3 regions of the Marinifilum sp. genome follow, and region 1 is predicted to be linked to each of the others. Evidence: riboswitches for the same ligand, from Rfam matches in the RefSeq annotation. Region 1 holds a riboswitch; each other region holds the start of a gene.
The links. Region 1 has a riboswitch for cobalamin ahead of ACO05S_RS16435 (putative transporter). Riboswitches for the same ligand answer to the same signal wherever they lie in the genome.
Positions count from the first base shown of each region.

Region 2: linked by a shared signal. The riboswitch ahead of nrdA (class 1a ribonucleoside-diphosphate reductase subunit alpha) and the one ahead of ACO05S_RS16435 (putative transporter) in region 1 are both predicted to bind cobalamin.
Region 3: linked by a shared signal. The riboswitch ahead of ACO05S_RS06835 (TonB-dependent receptor) and the one ahead of ACO05S_RS16435 (putative transporter) in region 1 are both predicted to bind cobalamin.

Region 1 is NZ_OZ246019.1:4,234,831-4,239,125, forward strand. It holds gene ACO05S_RS16430 (acyl-CoA carboxylase subunit beta) at 1-862, opposite strand, end outside; gene ACO05S_RS16435 (putative transporter) at 909-2,576, opposite strand; cobalamin riboswitch at 3,008-3,194, opposite strand; cobalamin riboswitch at 3,425-3,646, shown strand; gene ACO05S_RS16440 (YitT family protein) at 3,995-4,295, shown strand, end outside.
Region 2 is NZ_OZ246019.1:17,887-22,181, reverse strand. It holds gene nrdA (class 1a ribonucleoside-diphosphate reductase subunit alpha) at 1-1,636, opposite strand, end outside; cobalamin riboswitch at 1,735-1,908, opposite strand; gene ACO05S_RS00085 (hypothetical protein) at 2,427-2,621, opposite strand; partial or broken gene ACO05S_RS00080 (DUF4372 domain-containing protein) at 2,647-2,766, opposite strand; gene ACO05S_RS00075 (ABC transporter permease/M1 family aminopeptidase) at 3,031-4,295, opposite strand, start outside.
Region 3 is NZ_OZ246019.1:1,726,462-1,730,756, forward strand. It holds gene ACO05S_RS06835 (TonB-dependent receptor) at 1-1,706, opposite strand, end outside; cobalamin riboswitch at 1,818-2,034, opposite strand; gene ACO05S_RS06840 (hypothetical protein) at 2,693-3,193, opposite strand; gene ACO05S_RS06845 (hypothetical protein) at 3,363-3,785, opposite strand; gene ACO05S_RS06850 (hypothetical protein) at 3,869-4,033, opposite strand.

The DNA of each region.
Region 1 (4,295 bases):
TTTTAATGATATCGAGCATGTCGTAAGGAATATTGGCTTCTTCGGGAATGATGAGGCCTAATTTTCCCGGGTTTTCAGGTGCTTCGAATTCATTGCCGGTAAGAGGAGGTAAATCTACATTGTTAGAAGGCAGATATTGTAAAAGTTTACGCACCCCCAATAGAGTATGCTCTTCGTCGTCGTAGATAAATTGTGCAACTCCACTTTTTGAGCCGTGGATATCGGCACCTCCCAATTCTTCAGAACTTGTTTCCTCATTAAGAACTTCTTTTACAACGTCTGGACCAGTAACAAACATGTATGCTGTATGTCTGCACATAAAAATAAAATCGGTAAGGGCAGGAGAGTACACAGCACCTCCTGCAGCAGGCCCTAGAATAACCGAAATTTGAGGAATTACCCCTGATGATTTCACATTGCGATGAAAAATTCCAGCATATCCTGCCAAACTGGCAACACCTTCTTGTATTCTGGCTCCACCCGAATCGATCAAACCAACAATAGGATGCCCCATACTAAGAGCCATATCCTGAACTTTCATGATTTTTTCAGCATGAACAGAACCTAGAGATCCACCCATAAAAGTAAAGTCTTGAGCAAAGGCAAATACTTTGCGTCCATTAATCTTTCCATGACCACAAATCACACCATCACCATAAATGTGTGTTGTTATGTCACCGGCAGGCTTTACGAATGCGTCAATTTCTTCAAAGCTATTTTCATCAAAAAGGATCTCAATTCGCTCACGTGCGGTAAGCTTGCCTTTTTTGTGTTGTTTTGCGAAGTATTCCCAATTGTATTGAGCTTCTAATTGCTCTTTGCGAGAGGTGTATTTTTTAAATTGTATTCTATTGTCTTTCATTATATTATTCTTTCAATTACCAGATAATTAATTTGAAAAGGATCAATTAGCTAAAAAGCAACACCAACACCTGAGCCAGCAATACCCTCAGGAACATCACCAATGGGTAAACCGTGGCATAGGCTGTAGATTGTGCCTGAACAGGTGCTATTGAATTGGCAAACTCCAAAGCAGGAGGATCAGTCATCGACCCTGAAAGCAAACCGCATATCGACAGGTAGTTGATTTTTAAAATTCTTGCAATGATTGCGAAAGTAATGAGTGGTACAAAAGTGATGATTACACCGTATAGCATCCAAATGTAACCTTCGTTCAGCAGTGTCTCAATAAAATGCTTGCCTGAAGAAAGCCCAACGCAGGCAAGGAAGAGAACAATACCCAATTCACGAATAAACAAGTTGGCACTGGGGGTCATGTAAAAGTCCATCTTGCCAATTCTTCCGGTATGACCCAGGATTAATGCAATTAATAAGGGGCCGCCAGCCAATCCCAATTTGGCTGGAGCGGGTAATCCTGGAATGTGAATAGGAATTAAACCAATTAAAACTCCTAACAATATTCCCATAAAAATAGGTAATATATTAGGGTGCGAAAGCTCTTTTACCGAGTTACCAAGTAACTTTGAAACTTGAGGGAGTGCAGATTTTTCACCTACAATTCTAACGGTATCACCAAATTCGATACTATCCTCTTCGGTAGGCATCAATTCAACACCATTGCGATAAATTCTGGTGATATTTACAGGAAAACGACGTGATATTCCAATCTGCTTGATACTTTGCCCTGCCAGCTTTTTATTGGTAATCATTACTTGTTTCATTCCAAGTCTACCACTAATTTCCTGTTCTTTTGTTTCATTAATCTTACCAAGGTTCAGCTCAATGTTCTTAAAGTTTACCTGGCTCGAAACACCATATAATTTGTCTCCTTGTTCTATGATTAAATCAGAATCAGCAGCCAAAAACTCACCCTTTCTCTGGATGCGCGAAAGAACAAAATCCTTATTGCAAGTATTGCTTAAAAATTCAATACTCTTACCAATAATATTTTGATTGGTAATTTCGATGTTAATGGCAATCAGCTTTCCATCCAATCCTGTTATCTCTTTTCTGTATTGTTCTTCTTCCTTTTTTACATTAATTCTATAGATTACTCTAAGAACGATCATGGTGATGATAATACCGAATATCCCGAAAGGGTAAGCTACGGCATAGGCCATCCCAACAGTTTGTGTGCTTGCGGCAGCTAAATCAGCATTATTTAATATATCGCCAATGGATTGCTGAGCTGCGCCCAATGCAGGGGTGTTGGTTACTGCTCCACACATTACTCCCGTAATTACCGAAATAGGCACATTAAAAATGAATTTTACTGCTACAGCGGTAAAAAAACCGGTAATAACAATGCCTGCTGCAAGCATGTTGATTTTTAATCCGTTCTTTTTTAAGGAGGGAAGTAAGCGAGGACCAACTTCAAGTCCAATGGAATATACAAAAAGAATTAAACCAAACTCTTTGATAAAGTGTAGGACGTGCGGATCAGTTTCAGCTCCCAGATGTCCGATTAGCAATCCCGAAAATAGGATTCCGGCAATGCCCAGTTTAATTTTTAAGATTTTGATTTTACCAAACAGAATACCAAGCACTGCTACAATACACATAATCATGATGGTTGAGGCAGTTCCAGGTTTAGCGAATAGTTCTAAAAAACTCATAAGCATGGATTTTAAAAGGATTTAGTGCGGCTTCCCTAATAAAAGCCTAATCTAATTACAGCTCATCAATTGTGACTGATACTTACCGATATGATGCTATAAAACCTTATCAGAACACAATTGAAATAATTGAACCACCTTGGGAAGCCGCACTTTATCGACATTGATTTCGAGGGCTAGTCAGGAATCAATACCAAATTTTATTACAAAGATTGTTTACAGAAGTAGTTGTGCAAAAAAGCAATTTGCACAGGAAAAAGTGATGTGTAAACTCCATTACGCGAGGAGTGTTATTTGTTGCTTGCATAGCTAAAACATTAATTGTTACAATTGAATGCTTGCAAACAGAAAAAAGACAGGTAATTCTCGAACAAAAGGAATAATGTTCTAAACGGAAGACCTGATTTTTTGCTTTGGTTCGCGAAAGCTTCAATCTTTACTCAAATAAGACAGGTCTCCTGGCTTTCCGGTTTATAAGGCCTTCCCATTCCTCACATTGGAACAGTGGCTTTGTTCTTACAAACTTTAGGTCGGAATCACAGTTGCGCGTCAGCTCATGATTTTCACATGATTCCCTTTTAAATCCCTTTACGGGATATCTTATTTTATTATCGAAGGCAAAGTTATCAAAAAACAAATCAAAAAAGCAAATTAAAATGGATACATGTCTTCAATTTAGAAAGTGCCACTTGCTTAAGCTATTGATTAAATATTTTTTACCATACGCTGTTCAGAAGAAATATTAGGGATTAAGGCTTTTTAGAATAGGTACTGTAGTTCTTCGAATTTGTGTTATACAACACTTTTATTTTGCGAGTGGCTGGGTTTATATGCAAAAAAAAATACAATACATTTGTCTCGATTTTGGTGATCAACTCATCCTTTCGGAAGATTGAATCAAAAGGGAATCCGGTGAAAATCCGGAACAGTACCCGCTACTGTAATTCTCAGTTTTGCCAGCTTGGTGAAACACAAATGCAATTCCGTCATGCCACTCTAATCTGTATGAGAAGGGGAAGGCTGTTGCAATTGAGGAAAGTCAGGAAACCTGCCAAATAATTACTAATTACATATTGCTTCCTGGATAGAAGTGCATGTAAGAAAAAGTTTGCTAAATAAAAGCACTTGAAGGATTTTAAGTGTGAGTTTTTTAATTAAAAAGTAATTGAATCATGCTTAAAAATAGCTGTTTCTTTATTTTTCTGTACCTACTTGTGAAAGTTCAATTTCCAAAGAGTATTCACTTATAATACTTTCTTAATTGCCAGGATATGATAGCAGTATTTATTCTGGTGCACCTTTTCCTAATCTATAGGCTGGTTAAACAACATTGGTTTTCAATACAATTCATTGCAAAACTGGTATTGCAATGCCTATATCTCACAATTATGTATTCAGAAATATAAAAGATTAAAGAAATGACTTTACTACAGAAAAACAAATTTTTATCCTATCAATGGATTTATCAATACACTTTAGTGATTGCAGGAACCTTTATAATGGCTGCAGGTTTTGTTTTCTTTATTGATCCTCATGGAATCGTACCAGGTGGTGTTTACGGTGTTGGAATCATTATTAATAATCTTACACAAGGCATGTTTCCCAATGGGCCATTTGCCATTAACGAATTAACGGATACTGGATTTTGGCACGAGTGTTTGAAATATGTGAATGAAATGTTTATAAAATATAAAGGTGGAATACCCATTGGTTTTACGG
Region 2 (4,295 bases), 540 kb from region 1:
ACTGAAAACGTTCCATATATTGATGAATTACGATTCTTCCGTCCTCTTCATCGAAATTTAAGCTGTTTTTCGCAAGAAAGTTAAACACATCCGATACACCAATGCCTAAACTTCTTCTATTCTTGGTAGATTTTTCGGCTGTTGGTACCGGATATTCCTGATAATCGATTAGCTCATCTAAAAATCGTACCAACAGCTCTGTTAGCTCATCCAACTCCTGAATATTGTCTAGTTTACCCAAATTGATATTGCTCAATATGCACATGGCAATTTCACCATCAGCTTTATTGATATCCGTTAAAGGTGATGTTGGCAGAGTAATTTCCTGACACAGATTACTCATGTAAATACTGTCTTTAAAAGAAGAGTGCTTGTTTACATGGTCTGCATTTAAAATGTAAATACGCCCTGTTTCGTAACGTTCTTTCAGGATGGCTAAATACAGTTCACGCGCATTTATTGATTTTCGGCGTATGGTATGATCCTTCTCATATCTCAGATACATTTCTTCGAAACGCTCATAATCAGAACTGTAAAAAAGTTCGTAAAGTTCCTGTGTTTCTTCGCTTGAAAAAAGACTGATGTTTTCGTTTCTTTTAATTCTGTCTCGAAACAGTTTGTTAAGCGCAACCGAATAGTCCATGCGTCTCACGCGATTTTCATCATTCCCTTTGTTGTTTTTCAATTGGATAAAGGTTTCAATTTCCCAATGAAAAAAAGGAAGGGCAGAAGTAGAACCACCTCCGCGAATTGAATTTTGAGTAAAGCTTTTGGTGGTGGCTTCGAACATTTTTAAAAATGGTACCAAACCCGTGTGTACCACTTCACCACCTCTTATTTGCGCATCAATTCCTCTTATCCTACCAAAGTTTAAACCTATTCCTGCACGCTGGGCAGTGTAGTAACCCACTGCGGTATTCGAATTCATGATAGATGGGATAGAATCACCCACATCAATTAAGCAGCAAGAACTAAACTGTCGCAAAGGAGTTCTTACCCCGGCCATAATAGGAGTTGGCAGACTAATCTTAAACTGCGACAATGCTTCGTATAATCGAACAACATATTTTTTGCGATTTTCCGAATCATAGTTCATAAACATGAACATACTGATGAGCATGAAGGATTCCTGTGGTGTTTCATGCAGTTCCCCACTAATTCGGTCTTGCAGCAAATATTTGTCGACCATTTGGCTTAAGCCGGCAAAGGTAAACTTGAAGTCGCGATCGTAATTAATTTGCTTGCTAAAAAATACCAATTCCTGGGGGCTGTACTTTTCAAGCAATACCTTGTCATAAATTCCTTTGTAGATATTGTTTCTTACAAGATATTCGAAAGGAATGGGCTCTGCTTGCTTATACACCTGTTTCCGCAAGTCCATTAGTAACAAACGAGCAGCTACGTACTGATAGTTTGGTTTTTCGTGTGAGATAAGATCTGCTGCTGAGCGGATCATAACTTTTTGAATTTCTGAAGTTGTAATTCCTTCAAAAAATTGAAGTTTGGAATTAATCTCAATATCAGAAACAGATACATCATCGTATCCATTGCATGCCCACTCAACTGCTTCATGTATCATTGCAAGATCTATGGGCGCACGTGTTCCATCACGCTTAATAACGTGTATTTGTTCCATTAATTTTCATTTTTAATTAATATTCAATTAATGGTAGCAAAAAGGATAAAATATAAGAATGTCAATATGTCTTCTTAAGCTCTTATTCCCGAAAGCTACGAATTAGATTGAATTTGATAGGTCTTCCGACTTACTGTATTTTGATTTGCCTTCCCAACAGGCAGTTGCTTGTCAGTGACACCGAAGAATCAAAACATTTCAACAGATTACGGCTGCGGGTACAGTTACTGAATTGCACAGTATTCCCTTGCATCAAATTCAGACTTAAAGGTATTATTTTATCAGAAAAGATTAGACTACTTTGGAAAGGAGTTATTAAAAAGAAATTAACAATGACTGGTATTCTTTAGATGGAAATTGTAAATGGAGATCCAGGGATTGCTATTCCGGATAGCTTTTTTAATCATGCTCGTTTTATGAATAAACATACATTATTTGTCGTGAAACCTTAATTCAAAGAAGAAGAAAATATAGGGTGATTGCGAGTTGATTCGCATAAAAAGTTCAACTTTTAATGCAAAAAACTGAGTTTGCAATCTTAATATCTATGCATTAAACCTTAAAACCTGAGCTTTTAACATTAAAAAGAGAGCCTGTAAGGTAAAAAGGTGAGGTTCTTACCTTAAAAGCTTAAGTATTGATGTTTTTTGTAGTCCTTTTGCCTTAAAAAAGCATGGTATTTCATAAAAAGTTGAGCTTTTAACGTTCACAGCTCAGGTAGAAATGGTCAAAGCTTGGGTTTTAACGTTCACAGCTCAGGTCAAAACGTTCACAGCTCAGGTTTTAAGGTTTAAAGCTTAGGTAGAAATGTACAAAGCTCATGTTTTAAGCTTGCAAGCTTAAGTTTTAAGGTAAAAAGGACAAGAAATAACATTGATAACTCGCTTGGTGATGCTAAAAAGTCTGAATTGATAAGCTTTTCATTTCTGAAGATATGCTCATCTTTAGCCTTGGGAATATCGAGTTCTTCGATTGTTTCAGACACAGTGTCGGTTTTTTAACACCTTTTACAGCTGACTGTTGGTTAGTGCTACGAATTGATCGTAAGTCTTAAATTTATGACAGTCTTTATCTCTTTTATAAGTATTGGTGCAATTATAAAATATCCAATTGGGTACGAAGTCAAGAATTTAATATGGTATTGGTTTGTTGGTCTTATTGTTTCGCCTGAAAGAGTCCCATAAATATTTTAGTTTTTGATTCGAAACAATAATATGAGATTCCCGGGTCTTTTTAAAATTCAGATTTTCGGATGAAAGTGAAAGCATCTCAAACATGCCAGAGCTGTTATTGTTAATTCTTTAAAAATTCCGGTTAGTGGGTTTATACCCTAAACGATTTTGAAAAGTCAGAGTAAGCACCGTCAGGGATAAAACCACTGACGGGCTTGATTATTAAACTTTCTTTTTCTTGATAATCTCTGTAGGCATACGCATCCAATCTTTGGTTACAAGCATATAGCCCGGATCAACCATTAAGGTACTCGGCTTGCGCTTTACCGTAAACTGCAGCTTGTTTTTTCCTGATTGTAATTTCATCTTTTCATTATATAGCTCCTTCTTTTTTGAGTTGAAAGCTGCTATTTCAATGTAATCATTGCATGGGGTTTCTGTCTCATCGCCTTTGGCATCCAAATAGTATTTCTTCACATCAATCACTGCATCAACCGTGTAAGTAAAATCCTTGTTACGGGTATAAGTTACCGAATCAACCTTAGTTTTGTACATGGTGATTTTCTCCAGAACATCTTCCACAAAGTATTGCAGGCTATCTGGTGTTTCCGATTTAATTCTTTCAATCAGATCAGTGGTGGTTGGATACGGAGCTCCTTTGAAAGCGTATTCTTTAAGGAATCCACTTAAAATATTCATGAATTTATCCTTGCCCAAATAGTTACCCAAAGCGTTCATTGCCAAAGCTCCTTTCTGGTAGAAGGTACTCTGTTGATATGGAGCTACCTTTGCCAATGGACGTTCACCACGAGATTCATTTTTTCTTGAGCTCACATACTTGAACATCTCATTCTTAAAGAATTTATTCATGCGTTTCTGGTCGAAGTAGGTTTCCATACATTGCAGAGCACTGTATTGAGTGATGGATTCCATCAGCATTTGAGATCCTTCCACATCAGCTGCAGCTACCTGGTGTGCCCACCATTGATGTGCCATTTCGTGCGCTGTTACAAAGAAGGGGTAATCCATAATCTTTTTATCATCGCTAACACCTTCCTTGTTCAGATCTCGCAGGTCGGCGATGAAACCAATGCCTTCAGAAAACGGAATCATATTTGGGAATGACTGGGCGTAACTTGAATATCGCGGAAACTCGACAATACGAAGCTGATCGAACTGGTAAGGCGAATAGTACTTTGTATAGGTATTTAGTGATACTTTTACGCCATTCATCATGTTGTCCAGATTGTACTCGTGCCCTTTGTGATAATAGATGCTCAAATCAACCGTTTTGCCATTTTCATCTTTCCACTTATCGGTTTTCACCTGATATCTTCCCGAAAGAATTGCATAGTAATGAATCATTGGATGCTCTGACTTGTAGTGGAAATAGTTTCTGTCGCTTTCTTTCCACGATTTCACAAGTTTGCCAGGGGTTAGTGCAGTCTGATCGTCAGAAGTACTTACAATGGCTTCAAAATTGATAA
Region 3 (4,295 bases), 2.2 Mb from region 1:
CCATTATCCGCATCATCTGGCTCCAGATCAATTGTTTCATAGGCAATCAAGTCATCTACATTATTTATGTAACCCGTAATACTAGCAGTAAGGAAACTATTGTGAAATTCTACTCCCAATGAAGAAAATTGTGATTTTTGCGGATCCAAATCAGTATTTCCCAAAAATAAATTCCCTCGTTTTTCGTAAGCGTAATACAATTCTCTTAAAGTCGGAGCTTTAAAACCATATCCATAAGTTCCTCTAAAATTAAACTGATCTAACTTATACAGTAAGGATACTTTTGGAGTGAAGGCACTTCCGAATTCTTTGTGCTTAACTACTCTTGCACCAGCAACAATGTTTAGCTTATCAAAAAATGTCATTTCATCTTGAGCATATACAGATATAGTATGCGATTCCGCTCGGCCTTCCTTCAATCGGTTCGAAACCATTTTCTCTTCCAAATAGTCTTCCCCTATTGTTAATTTATTGTTTTTAGAAATCTCTTTCACGAATTTAAAACGCACATTGTTCATTCGCTGATCATTATTGATAGATTTATCACCAGGCATATAGTCCTTATACTCCTGATTGTATCTGTAATAATAACGGAATCTGTCATAGTTGTAATCAACAGACAAATAGTCTCTCTTATTCAATAGATATTTTGCACCAACTTCGAAAGTTTTGTCTGTAAAATGATAGCCATATTTTCCTACAGATTGTGGCCGATACATATCCTTCTCATAATATGAGTTCCCTGCATAAACCTCTAGTTTATCTGTAGCCCTAAAAGTTAAACATTGGCTGAATGTTTTATCCTTGTATTTATTCTGAGCTTTTGCCTCTGTTTCAACCAATTCGTCATCGTCAATTTCAAAAGGACTCAATTGCCATCCATCACTTCTTTTGTGATTAAAATTTCCATTCCATGAGAACTTACCCAGGTTAAGATCAACCGTATTGCTTTGTTGATAGGTTCGATATTCGCGAATACGGCTGGTGTTGGAAACATTTACCTTTTGCTTTGATTTTTCGGTAATGATGTTAACAACTCCCGCAATAGCATCCGATCCATAAAGCAAAGAGGACGCACCTTTTACCACTTCAATGCGCTCCACATCATCAGGATTAATTCTGTTTAAGTCATTATTTCCACCAACATCTCCATACATACGTTTGCCATCCACAAGCACAAGAATAAAATCATTTCCCAATCCGTTAATCGTCATAAATGAACCCATAGTTCCAGGATTAAAATCGAATGAAGGACTCACATTCATCATCAAATCATTAAAGTCTGAAGCTCCAATACTAGCAATGGTTTTCTTACTTATAAGTTCAGTTTGCACTGGTGCCGTTTTTAGATGGTGAGCCGTACCTGTTCCTGTAACTACAATTTCTCCCAACTGACTTTTAGATTCCTCCATTGCAAAGTTTAGTACATTAAGCCCTTCTTTAATGGTAATTTTGTGCTTTTGGCGACTAAATCCTGAAAAGGATACAACCAAATCGTAATCGCCCGGTTTAAGATTTTTAATTTTATACTCGCCTTTGTTATTGGTCGCTGTTCCCTTTGTAGTTCCAGAGAAATACACATTAGCACCTGGCATAGCTTGCTGGTTGTCTTTTTGGGTTACCACCCCTTTTAGTACTGCATTTTGTGCATTAACAATTCCTGCACTAACAAGTAGCATGATTGCTACAAAGTAAATCTTTTGCATCGTAAGATATTAAAACATTAATAACTTCACTTTGCAATCCTACTTACGACAAGAGATATTCAGAACAGTATACAATAAGTCCCAAACACAAACTTCTGTCCCGGAAGCAAAATGTTTAATTACATAATGGCAGGTCTTCTGACTTATCTTGGTTTTTAAGCCTTCCCAACAGGCATTTTCCTGTCAGTGGCTGTAGTATAAAAACCACGATTCCAAAAATAGGAACCAGACTTACAGCAGCGGGAACTGTTGCAGATTTTCACTGCATTCCCTTTTAATCCTTCATGCACAAGAAGGTGCATTTGGAACCATTATGCTGGCAAAAGTAGATATTATTTTTTTACATACAAGGCTGCTATGAAACAGGAAAGTTTAATGCAATAAAAAAGCCGTTTTCATTTCTGAAACGGCTTTCATCCTAAGTACCCGGGGCGGGACTTGAACCCTACCCTTTATATCGCTTATTTTCAATGTTTTTTAAGACCGATTTCTTGATGGTGTCGATTTTGTGTCTCTGAAACTATCTACTTATCTTAATTTACACTGTAAAGAAATAATGATAGGAGAGAGTCCACAATACATACAAAACACTATTTCCGCCTAGTGTTTTCTTTGATTTTTTCAATTGCTTGTATAAAAATATGTTTCTAACAGGGTAATCTAATTCTTGCTCAGAAACTTCGATTAATGTATTAAGCATTTTTGCTTCCAATATTTCTAAGGACAATTCTCTCTTAAGTCGATATAATCGCACCTCCAACCTATTTCAAAACTTGACAGTTTAAAACTACTTCATATTACATGATATGAAATCCAGTGAGGCTAGCCTCACTGGATAATAAAATTTACACCAAAATATATCACAATTATTTACAATTCGATCTAATTAAAGTCATCAAAAACAAATGCCGTACCTGATGCACTAGAACCTCTATAAAATTTCACTACTGGATTAGTAATAGTGAATGACTTATCACCATCCATATTTACATATCTATTTGCTGCATATAAGTGTACCCTATCTTTAGTGTTGTCCATCGCACTTTCACCTTTCTGTGGCTACTTACATTTACTGCAATTGGATTACTTAACCATTCTCCCGTTTTTGTAATAACAAAATCGACTGGGGTGTAGCCACCACTTCCACCTCCATCAGGAATCTCAGCAAATCTATCAAACTCTGCAACCATCCTTAAGGTTTCTCCTTCTTGTTCATACTTTGTAATCTTATCTTCTTCAGCAAGATACACATTATTATCAACTGCTAAAACCCCATTAGAATTAAATTTCTGAGCCACTACAGGGTCACTAATGATAAGTTCATATTCGTTATTACCTATAGGCTTTAATATATCCGAATATTGTTCTATAGCTTCTTGGTATTCAGTTTGTTTTGTTGAATCTACAGAGTATTCAACGATTTCCTGATAAGCATCCCACATTGTTTCAACCTTAGCATTAGCTTTAGTCTTTCCAGAAGGTATCATTACATCTATATTATTTTCAAATGTTATAAACTCAGACGCATTAATCTTGTTGATGTGATGTTCATTTTCAACAGTCTCAACATCTGTGTTGTTATCACATGATGCAAATGCAAAAACAGCAATAGCTGCAATGAAGTAAAATTTAGTTTTTCACATTTTATTAAATCATTTAAAAATTAATACCTACCCCTATTTTGGGTAATACTTTAAATTCATCAGCAAATTCAGTTTTGAACTCAAGTCCAACCATTAGTTTTAGGTTGCCACTAAACACTTTCTTTTTAGTAATATAAACCGGAAGTCGCATATATTCTTCATCCAAATCTGAATAAGAAAAACCTAATCCACACGATAAATCAACCCCCATAGACTCATCAAGGATATACTCTTTTCTTAAAAAAAATGAATATGTAGCATCTTTGATTTGTTCATTATCTGCTGCAATTCTTAACTCAGGGTAAATGCCTTTATTACTAAATATGGCCAATCCAAATTCATTCGAATTATAATAACTGACAGTTATTTTTTTTTCTTGAGCAGTAGTTGTTAGTGCTACAAAAGCAATTAAAAGTAATAATAATGTTCTTTTCATTTTAATAATTTAAATGATTAATATGTAATATTTTAATGATCTTAATATAAAAAATAAGGAGTTTAGAATAGTGCCTAATTTGATCAATATCCATAATATAATAATTGCGCATAACTATATATACATGTCCTAATACTCTGGCCATCATCAATAACAATAACATAATCTCTGTCATCTCCATCACCACCTTTTACTTTAGCTAATCCATCTTTACTAAGAATATCACCTGATTTTAATTTTGTTTTCAATTCTTTTAGTTTTTAATGTGTTATAAATTTGGTTTAATACACACAAAACTAGAAATCCAAAACCCTAATAGCAAATAAGTTTCAACTTCAAATCAATGAGAAATCTAATTACAAATACATCTTCTTTCTAATTAGAAATTATTACATTGTGCACCACAAAAGACTTATGTTGCATTTTTCACGTTGGGAAATAATTACTGATAGCTAAGAGTATTAAATGCACTCTTCTCTCTAATTACTTGGTTAGATTTTTGAATCATTA